Regions from separate parts of the Pseudarthrobacter sp. lyk4-40-TYG-27 genome, predicted to be linked through region 3. Evidence: riboswitches for the same ligand, from Rfam matches in the RefSeq annotation. Region 3 holds a riboswitch; each other region holds the start of a gene.

Region 1 (9,678 bases), on a different contig from region 3:
GTCCCGGCCGCCGGCCTTTCCGCCGTCGTCCTTTCCGCGTCCCCGGCCGTCGCGCTCGCGGGAACGGGAGGCGTCCCGGCCGCCGCGGCTGTTCTTCTTGCCGGTTTCGCCCAAGTCCTCAAGCACCTCGGCGTCAACGCCGGCCAAGGTCCGCTTGTCGCGCGGGAGACGTCCCTTGGTGCCCTCGGGGATGTCGAGGTCACTGTAGAGGTGCGGTGAGGAGGAGTAGGTTTCCACGGGCTCGGGGACGCTCAGGCCCAAGGCCTTGTTGATCAGCGCCCAGCGCGGCATGTCATCCCAGTCGACGAATGTGACTGCAGTGCCCTTGTTGCCGGCGCGGCCGGTGCGGCCCACCCGGTGCAGGTAGATTTTTTCGTCCTCGACGCACTGGTAGTTGATCACGTGGGTGACATCGTCCACGTCGATGCCGCGGGCGGCGACGTCCGTTGCCACCAGCACATCCACTTTGTTGTTCCGGAACGCGCGGAGCGCCTGTTCGCGTGCGCCCTGGCCCAGGTCGCCGTGGATGGCTGCGGCGGCGAAACCGCGGTCCACCAGTTCCTCGGCCACCTTGGCGGCGGTGCGCTTGGTCTTGGTGAAGATGATGGTCCGGCCACGGTTCCGGGCCTGCAGGATGCGTGCCACCACCTCGGTCTTGTCCATGCTGTGCGCACGGTAGATGAGCTGGCGGATGTCGCGCTTGGTGAGGCCTTCATCATCCGGATCGGCTGCCCTGATGTGGGTGGGCTGGGTCATGTAGCGGCGCGCCATCGCGATGACGGGGCCGGGCATGGTTGCCGAGAACAGGAGCGTCTGGCGGACAGCCGGGGTTCCGGCGATCAGGGTCTCAACGTCCGGCAGGAAGCCCAGGTCCAGCATTTCGTCGGCTTCGTCGAGGACCACGAGCTTGACGTTCTTCAGGCTCAGGTGCTTCTGCTTGTACAGGTCGATCAGGCGTCCCGGGGTACCCACTACTACTTCGACGCCCTGCTGGAGTGCTTCAACCTGGGGCTCGTAGGCGCGGCCACCGTAAATGGTGGTGATCCTGGCGTTGCGCTTGCGGGAGGCCGTTTGGAGGTCGTTGGCCACCTGCACTGCCAACTCGCGGGTGGGGACAATGACCAGGGCCTGCGGGGCGCCCGGGACGGCCAATTTGGCGTAGCCGGGGTCGTCCTGTCCGATGACCCGCTGCAGCGCCGGGATGCCGAAGCCCAGGGTCTTGCCGGTACCGGTCTTGGCCTGGCCGATGATGTCGTGGCCCGCCAAGGCCACCGGCAGGGTCATGGCCTGGATGGGGAAGGGGTGCGTGATCCCGGCGTCGGCGAGGGACTCGACAATGTCCGCGCGGACGTTGTAGTCGGCAAAGGACTTCTCCGCGATCTCGTGCGGGGTCTCGTCCGAGATGATGGTCTCTTCCGGCTCGATGGTCTCGGTGCCGGACGCATCGGTCAGGAGCTGGTGGGTATGCAATTCACTCACGGGGAGTTTCCTTATTCATTTGGGCAATGGCGCTGCCTGCTCAACGGGCCGGCCAGTCCTGGCCGTTCCGGAGCACGCTCGGGCGCGCAAGCTAATCCAGTGGAAGCCGATCGCGGGCTATCTAATGCTGGCACTGGTGACCAACTGGCAAATCTCAAGATCGCGTAGGGGCGGGCTTGTTGGTTTCAAATCAAGGAAATCAACGACCGGGCATCCAGTTCTACCTTCCCAGTCTAGCCGTACAGGGGCGAAATCCCCGTGTTGCCCCTTCCTGCCGCGTCCATCGGGCCCTTATGGAACCAGTTCGAAGTGGATCTGCCGGGTGGTGATGTCGGAGGACAGCAGCCGGACGCGCACCTTGGTACCGGACGTCAGCTCGCCGGCGCAGCGGGCCGTCACCGCCGGTTCGGCGATCTGGATGATCCCGGAACTGCCGTTCCCGTTGCCGTTCCTGGTGGCTCCGTTACCGTTTCCATTGCCGTTCTTGGCGGATCCGTTGCCGTTCCCGTTCTGGGGCTTGGACCCGGAAATCACGATCGCGTCGAATTCCTGGCCGATGTGGTTCAGCAGCAATGCCGCCTCCACCGTGTCCAGCGCCATCCGCTCCATCCGCGACGCCAGCTGGTCGGAACCGGCCATGATTCCCGGCAGCAGCGGCAGCGCCTCCCGTGCCCACTCCGGAACATCACCGCCGTTGCTGAGGGCCTCGCAGATTACCAGCACGAAGCGGTCCACCAGCCGGCGCAGCGGGGCGGTGGTGTGGGCGTAGGCGGCGCCGATGGCGGACTGGATGCCGTCGTCCGGGACCGTCCCGTCAAACGCCGTATAGGACGCGCCCCGGAACAGCATCCCGGCCGAATGCATGATGGCCAGCTGGCGGGGATCGGTGGGGTCAAGCGACCGCAGGTACTCGCCGTAGCTGACTTCGCCGTCCCACGGCCTGCCAAGCACTTCGGTCTGCAGCCGGAAATGCCTCAGCGACCGCTCATCGGGGGCCGGCATGGTGCGCAGGATGCCCACCTTGCCTTCCAGCATGAGCTGGGCGGCCGCCATCCCCGTCATCAGCGAAATCTGCGCGTTCCAGTCCTCCACGGGAAGCTGCGGGGCGGCGTCGATCCGGTAGCCGCCGTCGGGCAGCTGAACGATCTCCTGCTCCGGCATGTTGAGGCTGGCGCCCCCGCGCTCCCGCTCAAGCGCCACCCGTTTCAGCCCCACTTCCCGGAGCAGTTGCAGCACCGGGGGAGCGGTGCCGGCGTCGAGGGCTGCTTGTGCACCTCTGTAACTGAGCTTGTCGCGGCTGCGGATCCGCGCCCGCCTGACGCCCACGGACATCACTGCTGCGTCGGCGTCGAGCGTGAATTCCCAGACGAAAGCCGGACACTCCTGGCCCGGCAGCAGGCTCCCGGCCCCTTCGCTGATGACCTCCGGGTGCAGCGGGATCCGGCCGTCGGGAGCGTAGAACGTCTGCCCGCGGCGCCTGGTTTCAGCATCCAGCGGACCACCCGGCGCAACAAATGCAGGAACATCGGCGATCGCGTACAGCACCCGGTAGCCGCCCCCGTCCGGCTCGATGAACACGGCTTGGTCCAGATCCGTGGACGAGGCGGGGTCGATGGTCACGAATGCGACGGCGGTCAGGTCATAGGACGGCAGCTTCAGGGCCGCCACGGCGGCGCGGGCGTCGTCCACTGCCGCGGCCGGGTAAGGCCCCGGCAGTTCGAGTTCGGTCCGCAACGCGCCCAGTGCCTCTTCCAAGGCGTTCCGGTGGTCGCGGACATTGGGAGCCAACCGATGATGTGACACAAAAGTCAGCGTAACTCCAAGTCCTGGGTTTACGCAGGCCCGGGGCCGGCAGCGTCCAGCGCGTCGAGCAGGGAGGCCGCAGCGGCCGCGGGATCCGACGCCTCCGTGATGGCACGCACCACCACGATCCGCCGTGCTCCTGCCTCCGCCACCTGGTGCACGTTTCCGTGGTCGATGCCCCCGATGGCAAACCACGGCACCGGGTTGGGTACTTCCGCGGCAGCCTTGGCGGCGTACTTCACCAGGTCCAGCCCGACGGCGGTCCGGCCGGGTTTGGTGGGCGTGGCCCAGACAGGCCCCACGCAGAAGTAGTCCAGGTGGGAAGGCCCGGCAGCGGCGGAGAGGGCGGCATCCACCTGCTCCGGGCTGTGGCTGGACAGCCCGATGGCCGCATTGCCGTTGACCAGCGTCCGGGCCGCAGCCAACGGGAGGTCCTTTTGGCCGATGTGGAACACCGGTGCGCCGGACAGCACCGCGATGTCGGCCCGGTCGTTAACGGCCCACAGCCGCCCGTGGCGAACCGCGGCCTCCTTCAAGACCGCCAGCAGGTCCAGTTCTTCGGCCGCCTCGATGCTCTTGTCGCGCAACTGGATGATGTCCACGCCCCCGGCGAACGCGGCATCCACGAACCGGGCAAAGTCGCCGCGGTCCCGGCGCGCATCCGTGCAGAGGTACAGTCGGGCCGCCCCAAGGGCAGGAAAGGAGGAGGGGGACATATTCATGCCTGCCAGCCTAGTTCCTCTAAACTGGGCTGGTACTGCGGGAGCCCGCGGCAGCTGTCACAAAGCGCCGGGCTGAGAGGGCGTCGGAGCCGACCGCTTGACCTGATCCGGCTAATACCGGCGTAGGGAAGGAACCACACCATGACCAGCACCAGGAACTGCCTGCCCGGACCTGGCGATGACGCCATCCGGGCCGACGTCGCCGTCATCGGCGCCGGAGTGGTGGGACACGGAATCGCCTGGGAGATCCAGCGCTCCGGCCGGTCCGTTGCGCTCATCGATGACGCGCCCGGCGCCGGCGCCAGTTGGGCCGCTGCCGGCATGCTGGCCCCCGTCAGCGAGCTGCACTACCAGGAAGAGGACCTCCTGGAGCTCATGCTCGACGCATCATCCCGCTGGCCCGGCTTCGCTGCCGGCGTCGCCGCAGCAGCCGGAGCCGGGACCGGCTACCTGATGACACCCACCCTCGCTGTCGGTGTCGACGCTGCCGACCGGCGGGCGCTGATGGACCTGCGCGCAGTGCAGCAGGCCAGCGGCCTGGAGGTGGCACCGTTGACCGTGCGTGAAGCCCGCAGCCGCGAACCCCTGCTGAGCCCGGGGATCTCCTGTGCGCTGGACACCCCGGCCGACCACCAGGTGGACCCGAGGAGGCTGATAGCGTCCGTGCGCCTGGCGCTCGCCGCAACGGTACGGGAAACCCCGACGGTGGCGGTTGCCGGTGCAACGGAAGGTTTTGCCGTCCCGGAGCGGGCGGCCGGACTGCTGTGGAAGGACGGGACGGTGGCCGGCGTCCGCCTTGGGAGCGGCAGCACAGTCCTGGCGGGGGAAACTGTCGTGGCCAACGGCCTGCACGCGGCGTCCCTTGACGGCTTGCCCCACGGCCTTGACCTGCCGCTGCGGCCGGTGCACGGGGACATCCTCCGGCTTTCCGTGCCGCAGCACCTCCGCCCGTTGGTGACAGCCACGGTGCGCGGGCTGGTCCACGGGATCCCGGTGTACATCGTGCCCCGGGAGGATGGCACGGTAGTCATCGGCGCCTCCCAACGGGAGGACGCCCTCTCCGACGCCGTGAGCGCCGGGAGCGTCTACCAGCTGCTCCGGGACGCCCAGGCGCTGGTGCCCGCCGTCGCCGAACTTGAACTCCTGGAATGCACCGCCCGGGCGCGCCCCGGAACCCCCGACAATGCACCCTTGCTGGGCCGGGTTGCGGCGTCCTTCGGATCCGGGGGCCCAGCCGACGGGCACGTGCCGGGGCTGGTCATCGCGACCGGTTTCTTCCGGCACGGGGTGCTGCTCACGCCCGCCGCCGCCGCGATCTGCACGGCACTCCTGGACGGGGCCGCCGATCCCCGCTGGGCACCGTTCAGCCCGGACCGTTTTTCCGGGTCGGCCGTGGCCGTCCCCAGCCCCCATCTGAAGGAGACAGCGTGAACATCACCCTCAACGGAAACCCGCACACCGTGGCGGACGGCGCCTCCATCACCACGCTCGTCAGCCAGGTCACCGGGCGGCCGCTGGCCCCCAACGGCCAGGCGACGGACGGCAGGAAACTGGGCGTCGCCGTCGCCCACAACGCCCAGGTGGTGCCGCGCAGTCAATGGTTCGGTACCGCGCTCGCCGACGGCGACGACATCGAACTCGTCACTGCAGTCCAAGGAGGCTGACCCCATGACCGAAACCGGCACCATCAACACCGCAAGCCAAGCCGCAGATGACACCCTGGTGATCGACGGCGTCGCCCTCGGATCCCGGCTCATCATGGGCACCGGCGGTGCACCCAGCCTGGACGGCCTGGGCGCTGCGCTCCTGGCCTCCGGCACGGCACTGACCACGGTGGCCATGCGGCGGTACTCAACCGCGGAAACCGGCTCTCTGTTCCAGTTGCTGGTGGACCACGGGATCAAAGTCCTGCCCAACACCGCTGGCTGCTTCACGGCCCGGGACGCTGTCCTCACCGCGGAACTGGCCCGGGAGGCCCTCGAAACCGACTGGGTGAAGCTGGAAGTCATCGCCGACGAGCAGACCCTGCTGCCGGACGCCGTGGAACTCGTTGACGCCACCGAGCAGCTGGTCAACCGCGGCTTCAAGGTCTTTGCCTACACCAACGACGATCCCGTGCTGGCGCTGCGGCTGGAAAATCTTGGTGCCACCGCCGTGATGCCGCTCGGCGCACCGATCGGCACCGGACTGGGCATCCTGAACCCGCACAACATCGAACTCATCGTCTCCCGGGCCTCGGTTCCCGTGGTCCTGGACGCGGGCATCGGTACGGCCTCCGACGCCGCCCTGGCCATGGAACTGGGCTGCGACGCCGTCCTGCTGGCCACAGCCGTGACGCGGGCGCAGAACCCGGCGCTGATGGGCGAAGCGTTCAAGCACGCCGTGGTTTCCGGACGGTTGGCGAGGGCAGCCGGACGCATCCCGCGCCGGGAACACGCCCTGGCCTCATCGGCGATGGAGGGCCGGGCCGAGTTCCTCTAGCCCCCAAAAAGCCTGTGGCCACCACCCGTCCGGGTGGTGGCCACAGCTTTACTCAGGGTCGGTTCAGCCCCGCAGGACCGCGTTCAGCCGTTCGGTGTCATGGCGTGTCCGGGTGCGGCCCAGGTAGGCGACGGCGGCAATGGCCGCGGCGGTGCCGAGGACGATGGGCAGGACCCAGGGGAGCCACGTCAAACCCGGAAGGTAGCCGAAACCTGCCGTCATGAGGATGATCCACGCCATCGCCGCGACGCCCACGGCGATCCCGGCGGGCACGCCCGCGCCGTATCGGGAATGGCGTTTGTCATTGGCCCAGACGATAAACCCGGCGGCGAGCGTGGCAAGCACCACGATGGTCAGCGACAGCATGGATCTCCTTGGAACGTGCGGTCAGCCTAGAACTGGCCGAAACCTACGCGGCGGACCTCTTCAGCGCCAATTTCCACATAGGCAAGTGCGTTGCCGGGCACAATGATCAGGCGTCCCTTGTCATCCTTCAGGCGCAACTGGGTGCCGTCATTGATGGCTTCACCAACAGTCTTGGCCACCGTCTCAGCATCCTGGTCTGATTCGAGCACGATTTCGCGGCCAACGTTTTGAACGCCGATCTTAATTTCCAAGGGGGCCTCCCAGCCTGGTTCGTCGATGATGTCTTATTTGTAGTCTAGGACTCTTTGGGGAAGCGAGAGATTCCGCGCCAAGCTAAACGGTAGATGAGGTCGCTGGCCACGTTGAGGTCCAGGTTGCCGTCCGTTTCCAGCCAATACCGGGCGCTGACCTGCGCCATCCCGGCAAGGCCGCGGCCCAGGAGCTCCGCCTCCAGGTGGGGGAGCTTGGTGTCCTCGGCAATGACCCGGGCGATGGCGTCTGCGAAGGTCCGATTAAAGGTCTCCAGCCTGGAGCTGACATCGGGATCGTTGATCAGGTCCGATTCGAACACCAGGCGGTGTGCCTGGTCGTCGTTGGCGATGAAGTGGAAGTAGGCGCGCATGACGGCCTGAACGCGCTCGTCGTTGTCCGTGGTGGAGTTCAACGCCCCCAGCATCAGCTCGGTCAGTGACGTCAGGTGGCTTTCCAGCAGGGCCAGGTACAGCTCACGCTTGGACGGGAAGTGCTGGTACAGGACAGGCTTGCTCACGTGGGCAGTCTCTGCAATTTCGTCCATCGCGGCCCCGTGGTAGCCGTTCGCAACGAAAACTTCCTGGGCGGCGGCAAGCAACTGCGCGCGGCGTTCGTCCCGGGGCAGCCGGGCGGACCGTTGGCCTGCGGGGCGGGAGGGAGTTTGCGGTTCGGCCGCGGGCGGGCGGTCAGCCCGTGCTTCAGGGACCACAGTTGTCCTTCTTTCCATTGCAGTTACATTCACTTTACTGCGGGGTAATATGACCCGGCGGTATCCCGGGGCATACATTGAAGTATGGCTTCGACGTTCACCGCAAATGTTTCAACCCATTCGCTGGATCCGCTGGTGGAACCGGCAGCTGCCCTGACGTCTGCCGAGGTGGAACGCTACTCCCGGCACCTGATCATTCCCGAGATCGGCGCGCTGGGGCAGCGGCGGCTCAAGAACGCCAAAGTGCTGGTCATCGGAGCCGGCGGCCTCGGTTCACCAGCACTGCTGTACCTCGCCGCGGCTGGGGTGGGGACGCTGGGCATCATCGACGACGACGTGGTGGACCTGAGCAACCTGCAGCGCCAGGTCATCCATGGCGTGCAGGATGTGGGACGGCCCAAGATCGAGTCGGCCCGCGATGCCATCGCCGCCCTGAACCCGCTGGTGGATGTCCGCCTCCACAACGTGCGCCTGGATTCGGGCAACGCGCTTGAACTGTTTGCGGAGTACGACCTGATCCTGGACGGCGCTGACAACTTCGCCACCAGGTATTTGGTGAACGATGCCGCCGCCATCCTGGGCAAACCCTACGTCTGGGGCTCCATCTTCCGTTTCGACGGACAAGTGAGTGTCTTCTGGGAGAAGCACGGCCCCACGTACCGGGACCTCTACCCCGAGGCCCCTCCCGCCGGTTCCGTGCCGTCCTGCGGCGAGGGCGGCGTCTTCGGCATGCTTTGCGCCGCCGTGGGCTCGCTGATGGTCACCGAGGCAGTGAAGCTGATTACCGGCGTCGGCCGCTCCCTGCTGGGCCGCGTGGCGCTGTTCGATGCCCTCGGCGGCAGTTGGCGGGAGATCCGGGTCTCCAAGGACCCCGCGGCGGAACCCATCACCGAACTCACGGACTATGAGGCGTTTTGCGGGATTGCCCCGGAGTCCACCACGGACACGGAACACACCATCACCGCCACCCAGCTGGCCACCATGCTGGCATCGCGGAAAGCCGGGCTCAAGGACTTCGAACTGGTGGACGTCCGGGAGGCCGGCGAGTACGACATCGTCCGGATCGACGGAGCCAAGCTCATCCCGCAGGGACGGATCCTGGCGGGCGAGGCGTGGGGCGAACTCCCGCAGGACCGGGACATCGTGTTCCATTGCAAGGCCGGGACGCGCTCGGCGAACGTCCTCGCGGCGGCCCGCCAGGCAGGCTACCAGCGGGTCAGCCACCTCGACGGCGGGATCCTGGCCTGGGTGCGCGAGGTGGAGCCTGACAAGCCCGTCTACTGACGGAAACGCCCGCTCACCTTCGACACCAATTTCCCCAACGCCCGCTCACTTTCGACAGCTTCCAACCCAACGCCCGCTCACTTTCTTGAAGGAAGTGAGCGGGCGTTGGCGTGAGAAGGGAAGGAAGTGAGCGGGCGTTGGCTCAATTGGGGCAGGAAGTGAGCGGGCGTTGCTGCCGGGACGTCAGGCGGTTTCGCGGCCTGTGTGGTCCACCGGGCATTCGGCCTCCGCGGTTGCGGCCGGAGCGGCTCCGGGCTGCTCGACGGTGATGCCGTACAGGGCTTCCAAAGCGGCCACGTAGTCATCCTGCTGCCCGTTGGCGGCAAGTTCGCGGGCGCGTACGGTGGGCACGTGCAGCAGCTGCTTGACCATCCGTCGGAGCGCGAATTCGACTTCTTCCGCGGCGGCGGTGCAGCCGTGGCGGGCCCGGACCTTTTCCATCTCCGCGTCCAGCACGTTCATGGTGTGGCGGCGCAGGGCAACGATGGCGGAGTCCACCGAGCGGGCTTCGCGTTCCTGTTCGAACGCCCTGGCGGCGCCGTTGACGATGCCGCTTGCGTGCGTCAGCGATTCGGCCTGCTC
Region 2 (9,678 bases), on a different contig from region 3:
GCATCCTTGGTGCGCTGGCGCAAAGCGACATCAAACGTCTGCTCTCGTTCACCCTGGTCAGCCACATCGGGTACATGGTGTTCGGGCTGGCCATGTCCTCCGTGGCCGGGCTGGCGGCTGCGGTCTTCTACGTGGCCCACCACATCACCATCCAGACCAGCCTGTTCCTGGTGACCGGCCTGATCGAACGCCGCGGCGGCAGCTCCTCCGTTGACCGGCTGGGCGGCCTGGCCAAGCTCTCGCCCCTGCTGGCAATGCTGTTCTTCATCCCCGGCATGAACCTGGCCGGCATCCCCCCGTTCTCAGGGTTTCTCGGCAAGGTGGGGCTGCTGCAGGCCGGCATTGAGCTGGGGACCCCGCTGGCCTACGCACTGGTGATCGGCGGGGTGCTGACCAGCCTGCTGACGCTGCTGGCCATTGCCCGCGTATGGAACCGGGCGTTCTGGCGGAAGCCGGAGGACGCCGAACATCCGGACCCCGTGCTGCTGGCCGGCCCCTCGGGGCGCGCCGCCGGTCCGGGCGCCAAACTCAACACGGTCACGCTCCTGCCGCGCACCATGGTGGGATCAACCCTTGGCCTGGTGGTGCTCGGCGTCGCGCTCACCGTGTTCGCCGGGCCGCTGTTCGGGCTCTCCGACCATGCTGCGCGGGACATGCTGGACCGGGCCCCCTACATCCAGTCGGTCCTCGGCAGCAATACCGCCGTTCCGGCCACCGTGACGGGAGGAGGACGATGAGCCGCAAACGGATTTCGCTGCGGCAGGAGCTTCCCCTCCTGGTGTGGCTGGTGATCGTGTGGGGTGCCCTGTGGCAGGACTTCAGCCCCGGGAACCTGCTCTTCGGTGCCCTGCTGGCGGTAGGCGTTGCCAGGCTGTTCTACCTTCCGCCGGTGGAACTCAGCGGCCGGTTCAACATCCTGTACGCCGTGCCCTTCGCCTTTGCCTTCCTGGCGAAAGTGGTGGTTGCCAGCGGCCAGGTCCTGTACCTGGCCACCGTCCGCGGACCCAAGGTGACCAACGCCGTCGTCGCGGTGAAGCTCCGGAGCCACCAGGACCTGATCGTCACCGCCACCGGGCACGTGATCTCCCTGATTCCCGGCTCCCTGGTGGTGGAGGTGGACCGCCCGGCCTCCACCCTGTACCTGCACGCACTCAACATCACCTCCAAGCAGGACATCGAGGGCCTGCGGAACGAGGTCCGGTCCATCGAAGCGGGCCTGATCCGCATCATGGGGTCCGCCGAAGAACTCGAAGCCGTCCGAATGGAGGCGTCCGCATGATGCCTGTTGTCCTGGCGGTCACGGCCGTCATCTTCTCCCTCGCCGCGGGCGGGGCCATCATCAGGATTGCCCGCGGCCCTTCGCTGCTGGACCGGGTGCTTGCGGCCGATGTCCTGCTCGCCATCCTGGGCGGGGCCCTGTGCGTGGACATGGCCGTGAACCGGCACCTGAACAACCTGATGCTGGTGGTGGCCATCTCCATCATTGGGTTCATCGGGTCGGTCACGGTGGCCCGGTTCGTCGCCGACCGGAGGGTGAACCCCCATGAATCCTGACTTTTCCGGCGCGGACGCGTGGATCGACCTTGCCTCCGCGGTGTTCATGGTGGCGGGTGCGCTCCTGTCCCTGGGCGCCGCCATCGGGCTGCTCCGCTTCCCGGACCTGATGAGCCGCATGCACGCCGCCACCAAGCCGCAGGTCCTGGGCCTGTTCCTGCTGCTGGCAGCCATAGGGCTGCAGATGCGCAGCTGGTGGGTTTGGCCGGTCCTGGTGGTGGCCTGGATCTTCCAGCTGCTCACGGTGCCGGTGTCCGCGCACATGGTGGGCCGGGCCGGCTACCGCACCAAGCACCTGCACCGGGAGCTGCTCGCCGCCGATGAGCTCGAGGCCGTAGTGCAAAAAGCCGCCGCCGAGGCTGCCCTGACGGACAACCGCGACGACGGCGAAAACCGCCAGTAGCTAGACGATGTCCTGCGTCTTGGCGAAGCGGGTGATGGCGCGCTGGGTGCCCCGGTTGGCCAGGACCTGGATGATGGCGCTGACGGACGCGGAGATCAGTGCGAAAGTCAAGGCCGACCGCAGGCTGGTGGGCACGTCCTCGCCCTTGCCGCTGGGCGGCTTCTGCCCGGTGGTCTTTTCCCAGATGGTGTTGACGAGCTTGGTGCCGACCAGGCCTGCGCCCAGGCTCACCGCGGTACCGAGCAGCTTGATGAAAAGGTTCATTCCTAGTACTCCTTGCGGGCGGAAAACGGACTGCCTACAGCCTAGCCGTACACCCGGACCGGTCCGGGCAAGGGCATGGCCGGCATCCTCTCGGGCCCGCTGACGGCGGTCCGCGGTCACATCCGGCTCAACAGCCGGCATGGCCGCCGCCCGCCCCCGCCAGGTGTAAACTTGACCACGCCCAAACCGGGCAGTATTTACACGCGAACATCAACATTCAAAAACGACAGGGGAGCGCCGCCGTCGGACAACCTGGCCATGCCGGGAACCGCAGGTGGGCGCTGAGAGTGCGGGACAGCCGCAGACCCTCGAACCTGATCCGGTTAGTACCGGCGCAAGGGAGTCGAGTTCTCAAAGTGTCCGGCCGGACCGGCAACGGTCCGCCAGCCGGAGCCACTTTCCCCTCCTGTTACCCAGGAGGATCACATGAGTACTGCTGCAATCAAGAAGACCACCAGTAAGTCCTGGCGCGTCGTCGACATCGTGGTGGCGGCCTTGGTGGCCATCGCCGGCGGGGTCATTTTCTGGGCCTGGGACCAGGGCGCCGCCGCCCTGTCGGCCCCCATGAACGCCGCCTACCCGCCCTTGACCGGGATCCTGGCCGGCGGCTGGATGATTCCCGGCGTGCTGGGAATGCTCATCATCCGCAAACCCGGAGCCGCCCTGTTCTGCGAAACTGTGGCCGCAACGGGCGAGCTCCTGATGGGTTCCCAATACGGCGCCTCCGTCCTTTTCTCCGGTTTCATCCAGGGGTTGGGCGCGGAAATCATCTTCGCGGTCTTCGTCTACCGCAAGTTCAACCTGCCCGTCTCCCTCGTGGCGGGGGCGGCCGCGGGCTTCTTCTGCGGCCTGAATGACTCATTCGCACCGTGGGGCTGGAACATTGCCTACTCCGGGGCGGACAAGCTCGCCTACATCGTCCTGACCACGGTGTCCGGCGCCGTGCTGGCGGGCGCGTTGTCCTGGCTCGCCACCCGCGGCCTGGCCCGCACCGGGGTGCTGAGTTCCTTCGCGTCCCGCAAGGCTGCAACGGAGCCAGTTTTCTCCTGATGGCACCTTCCCAGGACGCCGCAGGAGGCGTGCGCCCTGCCGCCGTCACGGCCCGCGGCTGGGGCTGGCGGCATGCCGGTAGGGCCAAACCTGCCGTCCACGCCCTCGACCTGGATATCCGCCCCGGCGAGCGGGTACTCCTGCTCGGTCCCTCGGGTGCCGGGAAGTCGACGCTCCTGCATGCCCTCGCCGGGGTCCTGGGCGACATCAACGACGACGGCGAGGCCGGCGATGCGGACGAGTCCGGTTCGTTGCTGGTTGACGGCGCCCCTCCCCGCGAGCGTCGCGGCCGCTCCGGCCTGATGCAGCAGGACCCGGAGACGCAGGTGGTCCTCTCCCGGGTGGGGGACGACGTCGCCTTCGGCGCCGAGAACCTTGCCGTGCCCCGCGACGCCATCTGGGCGCGCGTGCACGAGGCGCTTGCCGACGTCGGACTGTCCCACCTCCCGCTGGACCACCCGACGTCGGCCCTCTCCGGCGGTCAGAAACAGCGCCTGGCGCTGGCGGGCATCCTTGCGATGCGTCCCGGGCTGATCCTGCTGGACGAGCCCACCGCCAACCTCGACCCGGACGGCGTCCTGGAGGTCCGGGACGCCGTGGCACGCTGCCTCGACAAGACCGGGGCCACTTTGGTGGTGGTGGAGCACCGGGTTTCCGTCTGGAAGGACCTGGTGGACCGGATCGTGGTCCTGCAGCCGGGCTCCGCCTCGGATCCCGCCGTGCTCCTGGACGGACCTCCGGACCGGGTGCTCGGCGAGGCCCGGGCCATGCTGACGGCGGCCGGAGTCTGGGTGCCGGGGTATGTGCCGGCCACCCGCCGCCAGTCCGGCATCCCCGCCGCCGTAACCGGCAACCTCCTGCTTGCAGCCGAAGACCTGGCGGTCTCCCGCGAGCGTCCCCGCCGCAAAGGCTTCCGCAAGATTCCGCCGGTTCCTGTCCAGGAGGGTGTTGCCGCGCAGGTCCGGGCCGGCCAGGCGCTGGCCGTCACCGGCCCGAACGGCGCCGGAAAATCAACGTTCGCACTGACCCTTGCCGGGCTCCTTGAACCGGTGTCCGGAAAGGTGTCGGCCGCCGTGGACCTTAGCCGCGGTGCCGGGATCGACCCCTACGCGTGGAAGGCAGAGCAGTTGATCTCACGGGTGGGCACCGTGTTCCAGGAACCGGAGCACCAGTTCGTGACGGGCAAGGTGTTGGACGAGCTGCTGTTCGGGCCGCGGCACCTGGGCCACGGCGAGGACCGGGTGGAGGAGCTGCTGGAGCGGCTGCGGCTCACCCAGCTGGTGGACGCCAATCCCTACACATTGTCCGGCGGTGAGAAGCGTCGGCTGTCCGTGGCCACGGTCCTGGCCGCCAGCCCGCAGGTGCTGGTCCTGGACGAGCCGACGTTCGGGCAGGACGCCAACACCTGGGCGGAGCTGGCCTCGTTCCTCTCCGAACTCCTGGACGCCGGCACGGCCGTGGTGTCCGTGACCCACGACGCCGAATTCACCCGAGCTTTGGGCGGGGCCGAGCTGCGGATGGCCGCCACGGAACCGGTGGCGCCATGAGGCAGCAGCTGACCCTGGACGGCAACCGCGCCCTCCTTGCCCGGGCCAACCCGCTGAGCAAATTTGCCGCCGTCGTGCTGATCACCGCGGTCCTGGCGCTGTCCATCGACTGGGTTTCCGCGTCCGTGGCGCTGGTCTTCGAACTGATCCTGTTTCCCCTGGCCGGCCTCACCGTGTCCCTGCTCTGGCAGCGGGGCTGGCCGCTGATCCTCGCCGCCGCCATCGGCGGCTGGAGCACTTCCATCCTGGCGCCGGACAGCGGGAGGATCCTGCTCGACGCCGGCATCTGGACCATGAGCGAAGGCTCCCTCCAGCTGGGCATCGGCTTCCTGCTGCGGGGCTTCGCGATCGCCCTTCCGGCGGTGCTCCTGATGAGCTGCACCGATCCGACGGACCTTGCCGATGCGCTGGCACAGAAGGCGCGCCTGCCGCACCGGTTCGTCCTGGGAACCCTGGCGGCGATGCGCCTGGTGGGGCTCATGGCCGAGGAATGGCAGACCATCGGGATGGCCCGGCGTGCCCGCGGCGTGGGGTCGCGCGGCAACGTGGTCCAGCGGGTTAAGGCGACCCTGGGCCAAAGTTTCGGGCTCCTGGTGCAGGCGATCCGCCGCGCGTCGAGGCTTGCCGTGACCATGGAAGCGCGGGGTTTCGGCGGCGGGCAGCGAACCTGGGCCCGCGAATCGACGTTCAGTGTGCTGGACCTGTGGGTGGTAGGCGGCGGCGTCCTGATCGCCGGGTGCGCCCTCGGTGCGGCGCTTGCCGCGGGCCGTTGGAACATGGTGTGGCTGGGCAGCTAGCAGGGTTACCTGCCGGTACTATCGCATGTAGCGGGTAGGTCAGACCATATAAACACACGGATGGCCGCGCTCCGGCCTTCTATCTCATTTATGATATATTTTCGTCATGACTCAGGAGACCGCCGGCCACGTCGCCGCCATGTTGAGGAACGCCCGGACCGAGAAGGGCTGGACCCAGGGCCAGTTGGCTTCCGAACTCGGAACCAGCCAAAGCGCCGTCGCCCGGATGGAACAAGGCAAGCAGAACCTCAGCCTCAAGATGATCCAGCGGCTGGAGACCATCTTCGACCGGAGCATCGTCAACGTGGGCAAGCCCAGGATGACGCACCTGCGGGTGGAGGGCGGCCGCACCCTCTCCGGCGCGGTGGACGTCAACAGCAGCAAGAACGCCGGCGTGGCGCTGCTGTGCGCCAGCCTGATCAACCGGGGCACCACCGTGCTCCGCCGCCTCGCCCGGATCGAAGAAGTCAACCGCATCGTTGAAGTGCTGACCAGCATCGGCGTGGAATGCACCTGGCTCAACGACACTGATCTGCGCCTGCGCCGCCCGGCCGTCTTGGACCTGGAAGGGATGGACGTTGACGCGGCCCGGCGAACCCGCAGCGTCATCATGCTGCTGGGCCCCCTCCTGGATGAGTCACGGGAGTACCGGCTGCCCTACGCCGGCGGCTGCGACCTCGGCACCCGCACGGTGGAACCCCACATGCAGGCACTGCGCGAATTCGGGCTCTCCGTGGAAGCCACCGCCGGTTTCTACACGGTCCAGGCGCCTCCCGCGGACACCAGGGACCGTTCCTTCGTCCTCACCGAACGGGGGGACACCGTTACCGAGAATGCGATCATGGCGGCGGCCCACCGGCCGGGAACAACCGTGATCCGCAACGCCAGCCCCAACTACATGGTGCAGGACCTCTGCTTCTACCTGCAGATGCTCGGGGTGGCCATCGAGGGCGTGGGAACCACCACGCTCCGGATCACCGGCCGGCCCGTGATCGACGCCGAGATCGAGTATTTCCCGTCCGAGGACCCGATTGAGGCCATGAGCCTGATTACGGCCGGCATCGTCACCAATTCCGAGGTCACGGTCCGCCGGGTACCCATCGAGTTCATGGAAATCGAGTTGGCCACCCTGGGCCAGATGGGGCAGAAGCTCGAAATCTCCGGCGAATACATGGCCCGCAACGGCCGCACCCGGCTGGTGGACGTGACCACCAAGCCGTCGGAGCTGCGCGCGCCCGAGGACAAGATCCACCCCATGCCGTTCCCCGGGCTGAACATCGACAACCTTCCTTTCTTTGCCGTGATCGCCGCGAACGCCCACGGGCAGACCATGATCCATGACTGGGTGTACGAAAACCGTGCCATCTACCTGACAGAGCTGAACCGGCTCGGTGCGCAGGTGCAGCTGCTGGACCCGCACCGGATCTACGTCAACGGACCCACCAAGTGGCGTGCCGCGGAGGTGGGCTGCCCGCCGGCGCTCCGCCCCGCTGCCTGCCTGCTGCTGGCCATGCTCGCCGCACGGGGCGTCTCCGAGCTGCGCAACATCTACGTGATCGAACGCGGCTACGAGGACCTGGCGGAACGCCTCAACACCATCGGCGCCAAGGTGGAGTACTTCCAGGACTAGGCGTTCATGCTTCGTCATGATCAGCAGCTGCGCCCGGAATTTCCTGGCCCTGACGCAGAATGTTCGTATGCGTACTTTCGGCGTCGAGGAAGAACTCCTGATTGTTGATCCGGAGTCCGGGGAGCCGCTTGCCCTGGCGGACGCCCTCCTCGCCGGACACCGTGTCGCTGCGGACGATCTCCCGGTGGACCCGGACCTCCACCACTCCGGGAAGCAGGCGGATCACGACGACGAGATGGGCCTCAGTGCCGAGCTGAAGCTTGAGCAGATCGAGACGCAGACAAAGCCCTGCCTGGAGTCCGGGGCCCTGCTCGAGCAGATCAGGGCCGGCCGCGCCATGGCCAATCAGGCGGCCGCCAAGAACGGAGCCAGGGTGGCTGCGCTGGCCACGTCTCCGCTGGCATCCGCCAGCCACACCACGCCGGACCCTCGCTACGCCAGGATGCTGGAGCGCTTTGGCCTCACGGCGCAGGAACAGCTGACCTGCGGTTTCCACGTGCACACCTACATCGAATCGCCGGAAGAGGGCGTGGCGGTCCTGGACCGGATCCGCGACAAGCTGGCGGTGCTGACGGCGTTGAGCGCCAACTCGCCGTACTGGAACGGCGTCCCCACCGGGTTCGAAAGCTACCGTACCCAGGCCTGGAACCGGTGGCCGACGTCCGGCCCGGCCGCGATCTACGGGACGTACCCCGCCTACCGGAGGGTGGTCACCCGGCTGCTGGACACCGGCGTGATGCTCGATGAAGGGATGCTGTATTTCGACGCGCGGCTCTCCCGCAACCACCCCACCGTGGAGGTGCGGGTGGCGGACGTCTGCCTCCGCGCCGAGGATGCAGCCTTGATCGCCGTGCTGGTCCGCGCCCTGGTGGAATCGGCCGGCAGGGAATGGCGCGAGGGCGTGGACCCGGCGCCGGTGCCCACTGTCCTGTTGCGGATGGCCTCCTGGCAGGCCAGCAGTTCGGGACTCGGCGGCGAGCTCCTGGACTTTGGGAACTTCCGCCCGGCCCCGGCCGCGGACGTAGCCCGTTCCCTGGTGGATTACCTGGCGCCTGTCCTTCAGGAACAGGGCGAACTGGCCATGGCCCGGCAGGGCGTGGAGCACATCATCGCCCGCGGGACAGGGGCCGCTGAGCAGCGCCGGGCCCGCGACAGGGCGCTGGCCGGACCGCCTCCCGAGGATATGGGCTTCGGTGCAGTGGTCCGGCACGCCGTAGACGCCACCATGCGCGGCGCCCTGGATCTTTCCGGCGTGGAAGACACCCCGGAACTGCTGCGGGTCCGCCAGGCCTGACGCCTTAGATCTGCTTCAGGGCCTGTTCCAGGTCGCGGATGAGGTCGTCCGCGTCCTCGAGCCCCACGGAGAGCCGGACCACGCCGTCGCTCAAGCCAATGGCGGCCCGCCCCTCCGGCCCCATGGCGCGGTGGGTGGTGGTGGCGGGGTGGGTGATCAGGGATTTCGAATCGCCCAGGTTGTTGGAGATGTCGATGATCCGCAGCCCGTCCAACAGGGCGAAGGCCGCCTCCTTGCCGGAGCGGCCGCCCGAGGGCGCCAGCTCAAGGGTGAGGACCGTGCCGCCGGCGCTCATCTGCTTCGCCGCCAGCTCATACTGCGGGTGCGATGTCAGCAGCGGGTACTTCACCCAGCTCACGGCAGGCTGCTCCTCGAGCCATTCAGCGAGCCGCAGGGCGGTGGCCGAGGAGTGCCGGACGCGCAGGCTCATGGTTTCCAGGCCCTTGGTCAGGACCCAGGCGTTGAACGCCGAAAGCGCCGGACCTGTGTGGCGCATCAGCTGCTTCACCGGGCCGTCGATGAACTCCTTGGTGCCCAGGATGGCACCGCCCAGGACCCGGCCCTGCCCGTCGATGTGCTTGGTGCCGGAGTACACGATGACGTCCGCGCCCAGGTCCCCGCAGCGCTGCAGCAGGGGAGTGGCGAAGACATTGTCCGCAACTACCGTGGCGCCGGCGGCATGGGCCAGTTCGCTCACCGCGGCGATGTCCACGATTTCCTGCATCGGGTTGGACGGGGATTCGAAGAAGACGGCGGTGGTGGGCTTGGACAGGGCCTCGCGCCACTGGTCCAGGTCCGGGCCATCGACGAAGACCGTTTCCACTCCCCACCGCGGCAGGATCTCGTTCAGGATCACGAAGCATGACCCGAACAGTGAGCGGGCGGCCACCACGCGGTCACCGGCTGCAAGCAGCGCGCCCAGGGCCGTGAACACCGCGGACATGCCCGACGCCGTCGCGAAGCAGGCCTCGGTGCCTTCCAGCAGCCTGAGCCGTTCCTGGAAGGTGGCCACGGACGGGTTGCCGTAGCGCGAGTACACAAAGCGCTCGTCCTCGCCGGTGAAGGCGCGTTCGGCCGCGGCCGCGGATTCGTAAACGAACCCGGAATTCAGGAAGACGGCCTCTGAGGTTTCCTGGAAG
Region 3 (9,678 bases):
AAAGCTGGCCACGTGGATCTCCTCAGATGCTGTTCAAGCGGCGCCCGGGGACGCCACAACGATTGTAATGCGGTTAAAAGAACAGTGGAGCGGGCCCTCAGGCCCGCTCCACCGCTTCAAAACTGGTTGTTACTCTGCGGCTGCAGCAGCAACGATGTTGACCACGCGACGTCCGCGGCGGGTGCCGAATTCAACGGCGCCCGGGGTCAGTGCGAACAGGGTGTCGTCACCGCCGCGGCCTACGCCGGCTCCCGGGTGGAAGTGGGTGCCACGCTGGCGGACGATGATCTCGCCTGCGGAAACGACCTGGCCGCCGAAGCGCTTGACGCCGAGGTACTGTGCGTTGGAATCGCGACCGTTGCGAGTGGAGCTCGCGCCCTTTTTATGTGCCATCTGAAATGCCTGCCTCTAAATTCTGGGGAATCTGTTGAAATGCCTGAACAGTAACCGGTGGTTACTTGATGCCGGTGATCTTGACCTTGGTCAGTTCCTGGCGGTGACCCTGGCGCTTCTTGTAGCCGGTCTTGTTCTTGAACTTCTGGATGACAATCTTAGGACCACGCAGGTCCTGGAGGATTTCAGCCGTAACAGTTACCTTGGCCAGGTCCTTGGCTGCGGAGGTGACCTTGTCACCGTCAACCAGGAGCAGTGCGGGCAGCTCAATGGTGCTGCCGGCTCCACCGGCGACGCGGTTCAGGGTAACGAAGTCTCCAACGGAAACCTTCTCTTGGCGGCCGCCTGCGCGGACAATCGCGTACACCACTTGGGAACTCACTTCTCTCGACGTTTATAACAAAATTTGCGTGCGGAACCGACTCAATAAAAGCCTGGTTTCTCGCTGTGCCTCAACGCCGTGGGGTCATAACCCAAGTGTTGGCGTAAGCACCGAAGATCCAGAATACGCTAAATCCGTCTCCAGCCGCAAATGAGGCTGGTTCCGGAGGGCCGGCTGTGATAGTAACCACAGCATGGCATGCAGCGCCGCAACCGTGCGTATCCATTGTAGCCGGGGCGCCGCCGTTGGGCGTCAGGAGTGAATGCGCGGCGCGTCGAAGAATTCCACTTCGAGCCGGCAGGACTGCTTGAACGCCGTGACCATGGCGGCCTGTTCATGGTCGGAGGCCTTCCGTCCGGCCGCATCCACCATGGCGATGGCCTGCCGGGTGGCCTCGGCGAAGCCCTCGTCGGCATAGGTGCGGAGCCACGCGGCGTAGGCGTGCCCGTCCGGTTCGCCCGCCGCGAGGAACCGGGCGTGCAGTGTCCTGCCAACCTCGGCGTAGAGCCAGAAGCAGGGCAGGACGGCGGCGGCAAGGACGGCATAGCTGCCCGACGCCGAGACGGCTGTGAGGTGGTCGACGTAGGACTTGGTGACGGGTCCCAGGCCCGTCTGCCCGGGCCGGGTGCTGAGCCATGAGCGGTGCAGTTCCGATTCAACCTCCAGGCACTGCCGGGCCGAGCCTGCCCAGAACAGCTGCTCCTCTTCGGAGGGGGCCAGGGCACTGGCACGGGCCAGGACCCGGGAGTAGCCGTTGAGGTATTGGGCGTCCTGGGCCAGATAGTAGGCAAAGTCCTTTTCCGCCAGTTCGCCGGAGACCAGGCCTTGGATGAAGTCCAGGGCGTAAATATCCGCCAGGTCCTGCCGGGCTTCGGCCCAGAGCCTGGCCGCGAAGCCGCCTTCCGGCAGGTGGGGCCGCACATGGTGGAAGTGGTGCACGGGCCCGTTCCCGTGGCCGACCTCCAGCCTGCCGGAATCCTCAAGCGCTCCGGCCAGCCAGGGCTTGACCGTCCGCAGCGCCCCTTCCCAGTCGCCCAACCGGGCCTGGACCGTGGCCATGGCAGAGGACAGCGAACAACCCGTCCCGTGGCTGTTGCGGGTGTTGACGCGGGGGCCGGGCACTTCCACCACGTCCCGGGCCAGCACACCGGCGGTGTTCACCAGGGCGTCCGGGCAGCCTTCGCCTGACAGGTGTCCGCCTTTTACCAGGACGGTGGCGCCGGTGGCATCCGCCAGGCGCCTGCCCTGGTCCAGCGCACCTTCCCAGTCCCCCGCTGGCTCTTCGCCCACCAGCATGGCCAGTTCGGGCAGGTTGGGGGTGATGAGGTGGGCAAGCGGGAGCAGGTCGCGGAGGGCGGCTTCGGCGGTTTCCTTCAGCAGGCGGTCGCCGCTGGTGGCCACCATCACCGGGTCCAGGACTACGACGGCGGGACGCACCTTGTCGAGCCATTGCTGGACCGTGCGGATCACCGCTTCGTCGCCGAGCATGCCGATCTTGACGGCGTCGATGGTGATGTCGTCGCTGACGGCATCGAGCTGCTGCGCCAGGAACGCAGCAGGCGGGACGTGGACGGCCACAACGCCACGGGTATTTTGCGCCGTCAGTGCCGTGATGGCGGCCATGCCATATCCGCCGTGCGCTGCAATGCTCTTCAGGTCCGCTTGGACTCCTGCTCCGCCGGATGGATCCGAGCCCGCAATGGAGAGGACCCGTGGGATGTCGCGGCCCGCAGGGGTGCCGGAGGCGTCAGTGGAGGCACTTGGCAGGGGCATGGAGAGGGTCGAAGACAACAGACATCCCTTCGCCGGTACTAGCCGGACAGGTTCAACGGGTGTGGATCTCAGCCGGCCTTCTGCGCGGCACCCCGTGTCGGTTTCCCAGCCTAGCCGGTGGCGCGGTGCCCGGCTAAAGGTGACAGCGGCCAGATGCAGGAAGTCCCCGCCCCGTGGACTGTTCCCCCTGTACTTTCGGGGGGAATGGTCCACGAGACGGGGACTTCACCTTTCGACGCCGTGGCTTGCCGGAATTTAGAGCTCCGAAGCCGGGACGCCCACGCCGAGGATGATGGGTTCCTCGGAACGCTTGCCGCTATCAGCAGGCTGCTGGTTCGCGGGCTCGGGGGCCTTGGCTGCGTGTGAGTGCCCGGTAGTTGCGGCTTGGACGTTCTCATGGTGCTGGACGGCGGTTTCGTTCGCGGCGCCCTGGGCTCGGCTGGCGGCCCGGTGGCGGCGCGGCCTGCGCTGCCTTGTCTGCTCCAGCGTGTGGTCGGAGTAGTCCTTTTCAGCCGGTGCTTCCGCGGCCCGCGAAGGGGCTTCGCCGCCCTGCGGCCGGGGCTCCTGTGCGGCCTGTTCCGGTGCCGGTTCAGCCGCTGCAGGATTTTTTGGAGCGTCCTCGACGGCGGAAACCGGCTGGCCGAGGTGCGCGAATGCTTCCGCGAGCCGGTCCAGCGTCAGGGCGGGCTTGGGCTGCTGATCCTCCGCGTGCTCCACGAACGGAAGCGGGACTTTCTCGCCGCCGAACGTCAGGACCGCCGCGGGACGCCCGTGCGTATCGGCGTCGTGCTTTTCCCCGTCAGCTGCCGGTGCAGGCTGGACCGGTGCTTGCGGGGCCGTAGCCTGCTCTGCCGGCGCGTGCCGGGCAGCTGCCAGCTCGTCGTCGTGGAGGTGCGCCGCGTGGGCCGCCGCGGCGATGTTGGCCAACGCGAGCCGGGTGGCTTCAGCCTTGGCGTGCCGCTCGGCGTCACTGGGATCCGGCTGCACAGTGTGCACGTGCACTGCCGGCGCCGGTACTGCCTCGGCCTGCTGGCCGCCGCGTCCACGGCGGCGTTTCCGCTCGGGGCGTGCACCGGGCTGGCCGGCATCGGTCCGCTGTCCGTCGGGGCGGTGGGCCTCCCCGCGGGCTTCGGGACGGTTGTCGGCGCGCTGGACGTGGTGTTCGGCCGCCACGATGTTGGCGCGGCGGTGCTCCACGGGATCGTCGTGGGTCACGACGCCGCGTCCGGCACACGCCTCGCATTGCTCGCCGAAGACTTCCAGCAGGCCCGTGCCCATGCGCTTGCGGGTCATCTGGACCAGGCCCAGGGACGTGACCTCGGCAACCTGGTGCTTGGTCCGGTCGCGGCCCAGGCACTCGACGAGGCGGCGCAGGACCAGGTCCCGGTTGGATTCGAGCACCATGTCGATGAAGTCGATCACGATGATGCCGCCAATATCGCGCAGCCTCAGCTGGCGCACCACTTCCTCGGCAGCTTCGAGGTTGTTCTTGGTGACGGTTTCCTCGAGGTTGCCGCCGCTGCCGGTGAACTTGCCGGTGTTGACGTCCACCACGGTCATGGCTTCGGTCCGGTCGATGACCAGGGATCCGCCGGAGGGCAGGAACACCTTGCGCTCGAGTGCCTTGTGGATCTGCTCATCGATCCGCCAGGCGGAGAAGATGTCCTGGTCCTTGGTCCATTTCTCGAGGCGGCCCACCAGGTCCGGGGCGACGTAGGTGACGTAGGCCTCGATGGTGTCCCAGGCTTCCTCGCCGGAGACGATCAGCTTGGAGAAGTCCTCGTTGAAGACGTCGCGGACCACCTTGATGGTCAGGTCAGGTTCGCCGTACAGCAGTTCGGGGGCGAGGACCTTGGTGGAGGTGGACTGGCTTTCGATGCCTTCCCATTGTGCGCGCAGCCGGTTGATGTCGTGCGTGAGTTCCTCTTCGGAGGCGCCCTCTGCGGCGGTGCGGACGATGACACCGGCGTGTTCGGGGAGGCGGTCCTTGAGGATGCGCTTGAGGCGGTTGCGTTCGACGTCCGGCAGTTTGCGGGAAATGCCGGTCATGGAGCCGCCGGGCACGTACACCAGGTAGCGTCCGGGCAAGGAGATCTGGCTGGTGAGGCGGGCGCCCTTGTGGCCCACTGGGTCCTTGGTCACCTGGACCAGGACAGTGTCGCCGGACTTCAGGGCGTTTTCGATCCGGCGCTGCTTGCCCTCGAGGTTGACGGCTTCCCAGTTGACCTCGCCGGCGTAGAGCACGGCGTTGCGGCCGCGTCCGATGTCCACGAAAGCAGCTTCCATGGACGGCAGCACGTTCTGGACCTTGCCCAGGTAGACGTTGCCGATCAACGAGTCCTGCTGGGTCTTGGACACGAAGTGCTCGGCCAGGACGCCGTCTTCGAGGACGCCGATCTGGATTCTGTCGTCGCGCTGCCGGACGATCATCTGGCGGTCCACGGATTCGCGGCGGGCCAGGAACTCGGCTTCGGTGATCACGGTGCGGCGGCGGCCGGTATCGCGGGATTCGCGGCGGCGCTGCTTCTTGGCCTCAAGGCGGGTGGAGCCCTTGACGCTGGTGACCCGGTTGTTGACCGGCGCTTCGCTGACCGCGCGCGGCGCACGGACCCTCGTCACCGTGTTGGGCGGATCGTCGCCTTCCCCACCGGTCAACTCCAGGTCCTGGTCACCGCGGCGGCGGCGGCGGCGACGGCGGGAGGTCACGCCGTCTTCCAGTGGGCCGTTGGCGTCCTCGTCGGCTTCGTCTTCGGCATCGGCGTCACCGGTGCCGCCCTCGACGTCTTCATCTGTCCGCTCGCCGATGCGGCTGCGGCCACGGCGGCCACGGCTGCGGCGCCGGCGGCGGCTGGCGGAATCGTCTGCGTCGTCGGCCTCTTCTTCGTCGGCGTCCTCCGCCGCGGGCGTCGCGGGGCGGACCACGGTGCTCAGGTCCGGCGCCTGGAAGAGGACTGACGTGGGGGAACCTGGTTCCAGGAACAGCGAACCAAAGGGGCTTGCTGCCGCCGTGGACGCGGCGTCGCTTCCGGCCTCGGGAGCTGCAGGTGCGGCGGCGGGCTCCTGTGCCTGCACCGGCGCCTGCGGGACCTCCTCGACGGCGGGGGCGGCGGCTTCCGGGGCAGCAACAGACGCCTCGGGGGTTTCCTCCGATGCGGTTTCCTCCACGGCGTCCTGCACCGGAGCGGCGGCAGCAGCTTCCGCCGCTGCAGTTTCCGGGGCCGGAGCCGGGGAAGCGACCTTGCGGGTGGCTACCCGACGGCGGCGCACAGGCTTCGTTTCGACGTCCGCCGCGGCATCCGGGGCGGGGCCGGCAGCCGGGCCCTCATCGGCCGGCGCCGGTGCGGATACCTCAACTGCGGCAACGGCTGCGGCGGTGGTGGACGCAGCGTCGTCGGCGAACGCGGGCAGGGGTTCGGCGGCGTCGGCTTTCTTCCGGGCGCGGGTGCGGCGGGCCGGGGCCTTCTTCTCCGCGGCTGGTTCTTCCACCGGCGCGTCGGTCGCAGGCTCTGGTGCGGCAGCTTCGTCCGCTACGGCTTCGGCAGCCTTGGGCGCCGCCTTGCGCCGGACCCTTGGAGCCCTCTTCGGTGCAGCAGCGGCCTCCGGGGCCACTGCTTCGTCGTTAACGGCCAGTTCTCGATCAATATCCATATGTGGCTACACTCCTGCCCCTGACGTACCGCCACATCCGGCACCCATTGGGGCACATATTGTCAAAACCCGCAGGCGTTGACAGAAGTCAAATGGATGCTCCCGGGTTCGCACCGTCATTGGGGTGCGGCAGCCCACAGGAGCCGGTGGATGTTCTGAAACCCGTTGTTCTGCGTGCCACAACCAGGTGCCGCTCAATGGAGTCGCGGGAGTGCCGGAGAATTCCGAAGCCTGCCCTGCTCATCATTGGCGGTCTTGGGAACAAACCACCGGACCGGAGTCCGAATGTGGATCGGCTTCCAGCCACGTTCATTCTCTCATACCCGGGCCGGATCGCCGCGGAGGCCCGCGCTGCTCCTGCCTTCCTGGGTGGCGGGACCAGCCACCGGCGTTACAATCAGGCACAGGAGCACCGGATGAAAAGGACGCCACACCCATGCCCAGCATCTCCCCCGTCAGCGCCCACGAAAGCGATCGAGCCGTTGCGCCGCGCACCGCTGCTGCCGAAAACCTTCCCCGGATGACCCGGAACCGGCCGTTCGGCTGGCTTCTGGTCATCACTGGAATTGTGGGATGGCTTGCCTCCGGAACCCTTGTCCTGGAGAAGCTCGAGGTTCTCAAGGACCCCAACCACACCACCGTCTGCGATGTGAATCCGTGGATCTCATGCGGCCAGGTCATGCAGACCTGGCAGAGTTCACTGTTCGGGTTCCCCAACATGTTCATCGGAATCGTGGCCTTCGCCATCATCATTACCGTAGGCATGGCCCTGCTCGCCGGCGCCACCTTCGCCCGCTGGTACTGGGTTGGCCTGCAGGCGGGCGTCACGCTGGGCTTCGCATTCGTCGTGTGGCTGTGGTCCCAGGCCCTGTACTCCATCCACATCCTGTGCCCGTTCTGCATGATCGTGTGGTCGGCCATGATCCCGCTCTTCGTCTGGACCACCATCAGGAACATCACAGCAGGAGTGATCCCCCTGCCCGCCCGGGCAACCCGCATCCTCGGTGACTCCGGCTGGATCATCACGGCGCTGCTGTATGTTGCCGTCATCGCCACCATCTTTTTTGCGTTCATCCAGGTGTTCGCAGGTACCTCCGGCTTCTAGGCCGCAGACGAAAGAAGCCCTTGGTTCCGAAGAACCAAGGGCTTCTTTCTGTTCCGGGGCCTGTCAGCCCTGGAACCAGATCTTGATCTCGCGCCCGGCGGATTCGGTGGAGTCCGAGCCGTGCACCAGGTTCTGCTGGACCTTCAGGCCCCAGTCGCGGCCGAAGTCGCCGCGGATGGTGCCCGGCGCCGCCGTGGTGGGATCGGTGGTCCCGGCCAGTGAACGGAAGCCTTCGATGACGCGGTGGCCTTCGAAGATGGCTGCCACGACCGGGCCGCTGAGCATGAACTCCACCAGCGGCTCGTAAAAGGGCTTGCCCACGTGCTCTTCGTAGTGCTGCTCCAGCAGTTCGCGGGTGGCGTCAACCTTCTTCAGCTCAACAAGGCTGTAGCCTTTGGCTTCGATCCGGGCCAGGATGGCGCCGGTCAGGTTACGGGCGACGCCGTCGGGCTTGATCAGGACGAGGGTGCGCTCTGTGGTCACAACTGCTCCAATGGTTCGGGTGGGGTTTCAGGTCAAGTCTACGGGGACTATGGCTGGGCCGGGCCGGCGGCCTGGTCCGGGTGGGAGGCTTCCCATTCAGCTTGCTCGCGGGCGCGCTGCGCAGCTTCACGGTCAAGCCGGATGCCCGTGCGGATGCCGTACCACCAGGCGATGGCGAACAGGGCGCCCACCAGGAACATGGCCGGCTCAAAGATGCCGGTCAGGATCAGGATGACCTGCAGGATCCACCCCAGCGCCACCCCCCAAGGCTTATTGAGGACCGCACAGGCCACCACCATGACGGCGCTCAGGGCAAGGCCCACGCCCAAAATGAGGGCGGGCGGGAACTCCTCCCGGCGCAGGCCGAACACCGCGAGGGTGGCGAAAAACATGACGAACGCTTCCAGGAGCAGCACCGTGGAGGCAAACATGACCTTGGTGGAGCGGCGCTTCTTTGGCATCCCGGGGCGCCACTCGCGCTGTGCCCTTGTCAGTCTGGCCATGGATTACGCCTCAGTCTTCCCGAGCAGGATCCGTGCCTCAGCCACCAGGGTGATGGAGCCCGTGACCAGGACGGCGCCGGAGAGGTCGTCGTTGGCTTCGGCCCGCTCAACAGCCCATTCCAGTGCGTCGTCCAGCTTCTCGGCGATGTGCACTTTGTCTTCGCCGAAGCCAAGGTCAATGGCGAGCTCGGCGAGTTCGGCTGCCGGAACTGCGCGCGGGGAGTTGGACTGGGTGAAGCAGTACTCGTCTGCCAGGCCGCCCAGGGATTCCTTGAGTTCGCGCAGGATCTCTTCGGCATCCTTCTCCTTGAGTACGCCCACTACCGGAACCAGCTTGGTGAACGTGAATGCTTCCTGCAGGGCGGCGGCGGAGGCCCGGATGCCGTCCGGGTTGTGTGCGGCATCCACGACGATGGTGGGCGCCGTGCGCACCACTTCCAGGCGGCCGGGCGAGGTCACTGCAGCGAATCCTTCCTGCAGGACCTCGAAGTCGAGTTCCTTATCGCCGCCAAAGAACGCCTCCAGTGCGGCGACCGCCACGGCGGCGTTTTGGGCCTGGTGGGATCCATGCAGGGGCACCAGCAGGTCAGGGTAGCGCCCGGCGATGCCCTGGATGGTGACCATCTGGCCGCCCACGGCCACGGTGCGTGACTCGACGCCGAACTCCACCCCCTCGAAGCGGAAGGGCACGCCAACTTCCTTGGCCTTCTCCAGCAGGACCTGGGCCGCGTCGATGGGCTGGGCGGCACTGATGAGGTAGCCGCCGGGCTTGATGATGCCTGCCTTTTCGTGGGCGATGTCCTCTGTGGTGTCACCGAGCAGGTCGGTGTGGTCCAAGGAGATCGGGGTAACCACCGAGACCTGGCCGTCCCCGACGTTGGTGGCATCGGTGATGCCGCCCAGGCCCACCTCGATGACGGCCACGTTGACCGGCTGGTCAGCGAAGATGGCGAAGCCAAGGATGGTGAGGCATTCGAAGTACGTCAGCCGCGGCTGGCCCTCGGCTTCCAGTTCCGAATCCACAATCTGCAGGTAGGGCCGGATTTCGTCCCAGATCCGCACAAACGTCTCATCCGGCACGGGGTGTCCGTCGATGCTGATCCGCTCGGTGACCTTGGACAGGTGCGGGCTGGTGTACCGCCCCGTGCTCAGGCCATGGGCGCGGAGCACCGACTCGATCATCCGCGACGTGGAGGTCTTGCCGTTGGTTCCCGTCACGTGGATGATCGGGAACGCCTTGTTGGGTTCGCCGAGGACGTCCATGGCGCGGAACAGCGGAGCCAGGCGAGGCTCCATCTTGTTTTCCGGCGCCCGGCCCAGCAGTTCCGCGTAGACGCTTTCCACCGAAAATTCGTCGGTCATGTCCTAGGCCTCCACTTTTTCCACCACGA

The links. A riboswitch is a leader RNA that binds a small molecule or an ion and turns the genes downstream of it on or off. The one in region 3 is predicted to bind thiamine pyrophosphate.
Region 1: it holds a riboswitch for thiamine pyrophosphate, as region 3 does, so the genes downstream of both, thiO (glycine oxidase ThiO) here and thiD (bifunctional hydroxymethylpyrimidine kinase/phosphomethylpyrimidine kinase) in region 3, are expected to answer to the same signal.
Region 2: it holds a riboswitch for thiamine pyrophosphate, as region 3 does, so the genes downstream of both, QRM96_RS16020 (ECF transporter S component) here and thiD (bifunctional hydroxymethylpyrimidine kinase/phosphomethylpyrimidine kinase) in region 3, are expected to answer to the same signal.

Annotation. Positions count from the first base shown of each region.
Region 1 covers NZ_JARVSH010000006.1:451,011-460,688, reverse strand. Annotated here, with positions in the region: gene QRM96_RS13850 (DEAD/DEAH box helicase) at 1-1,479, opposite strand, end outside; gene QRM96_RS13845 (RNB domain-containing ribonuclease) at 1,771-3,282, opposite strand; gene thiE (thiamine phosphate synthase) at 3,312-4,004, opposite strand; TPP riboswitch at 4,032-4,150, shown strand; gene thiO (glycine oxidase ThiO) at 4,146-5,435, shown strand; gene thiS (sulfur carrier protein ThiS) at 5,432-5,668, shown strand; gene QRM96_RS13825 (thiazole synthase) at 5,673-6,485, shown strand; gene QRM96_RS13820 (hypothetical protein) at 6,549-6,851, opposite strand; gene QRM96_RS13815 (DUF3107 domain-containing protein) at 6,878-7,102, opposite strand; gene QRM96_RS13810 (TetR/AcrR family transcriptional regulator) at 7,147-7,812, opposite strand; gene moeB (molybdopterin-synthase adenylyltransferase MoeB) at 7,897-9,096, shown strand; gene QRM96_RS13800 (glutamyl-tRNA reductase) at 9,280-9,678, opposite strand, start outside.
Region 2 covers NZ_JARVSH010000008.1:91,767-101,444, forward strand. Annotated here, with positions in the region: gene QRM96_RS15995 (Na+/H+ antiporter subunit D) at 1-737, shown strand, start outside; gene QRM96_RS16000 (Na+/H+ antiporter subunit E) at 734-1,279, shown strand; gene QRM96_RS16005 (MrpF/PhaF family protein) at 1,276-1,554, shown strand; gene mnhG (monovalent cation/H(+) antiporter subunit G) at 1,544-1,957, shown strand; gene QRM96_RS16015 (DUF4235 domain-containing protein) at 1,958-2,221, opposite strand; TPP riboswitch at 2,440-2,580, shown strand; gene QRM96_RS16020 (ECF transporter S component) at 2,648-3,271, shown strand; gene QRM96_RS16025 (ABC transporter ATP-binding protein) at 3,271-4,818, shown strand; gene QRM96_RS16030 (energy-coupling factor transporter transmembrane component T family protein) at 4,815-5,615, shown strand; gene QRM96_RS16035 (UDP-N-acetylglucosamine 1-carboxyvinyltransferase) at 5,722-7,245, shown strand; gene QRM96_RS16040 (glutamate--cysteine ligase 2) at 7,313-8,539, shown strand; gene QRM96_RS16045 (O-succinylhomoserine sulfhydrylase) at 8,544-9,678, opposite strand, start outside.
Region 3 covers NZ_JARVSH010000001.1:63,388-73,065, reverse strand. Annotated here, with positions in the region: gene obgE (GTPase ObgE) at 1-12, opposite strand, end outside; gene rpmA (50S ribosomal protein L27) at 130-393, opposite strand; gene rplU (50S ribosomal protein L21) at 455-763, opposite strand; gene thiD (bifunctional hydroxymethylpyrimidine kinase/phosphomethylpyrimidine kinase) at 1,028-2,548, opposite strand; TPP riboswitch at 2,556-2,653, opposite strand; gene QRM96_RS00350 (Rne/Rng family ribonuclease) at 2,804-6,196, opposite strand; gene QRM96_RS00345 (vitamin K epoxide reductase family protein) at 6,633-7,301, shown strand; gene ndk (nucleoside-diphosphate kinase) at 7,365-7,784, opposite strand; gene QRM96_RS00335 (DUF4233 domain-containing protein) at 7,832-8,287, opposite strand; gene QRM96_RS00330 (bifunctional folylpolyglutamate synthase/dihydrofolate synthase) at 8,291-9,649, opposite strand; gene ileS (isoleucine--tRNA ligase) at 9,653-9,678, opposite strand, start outside.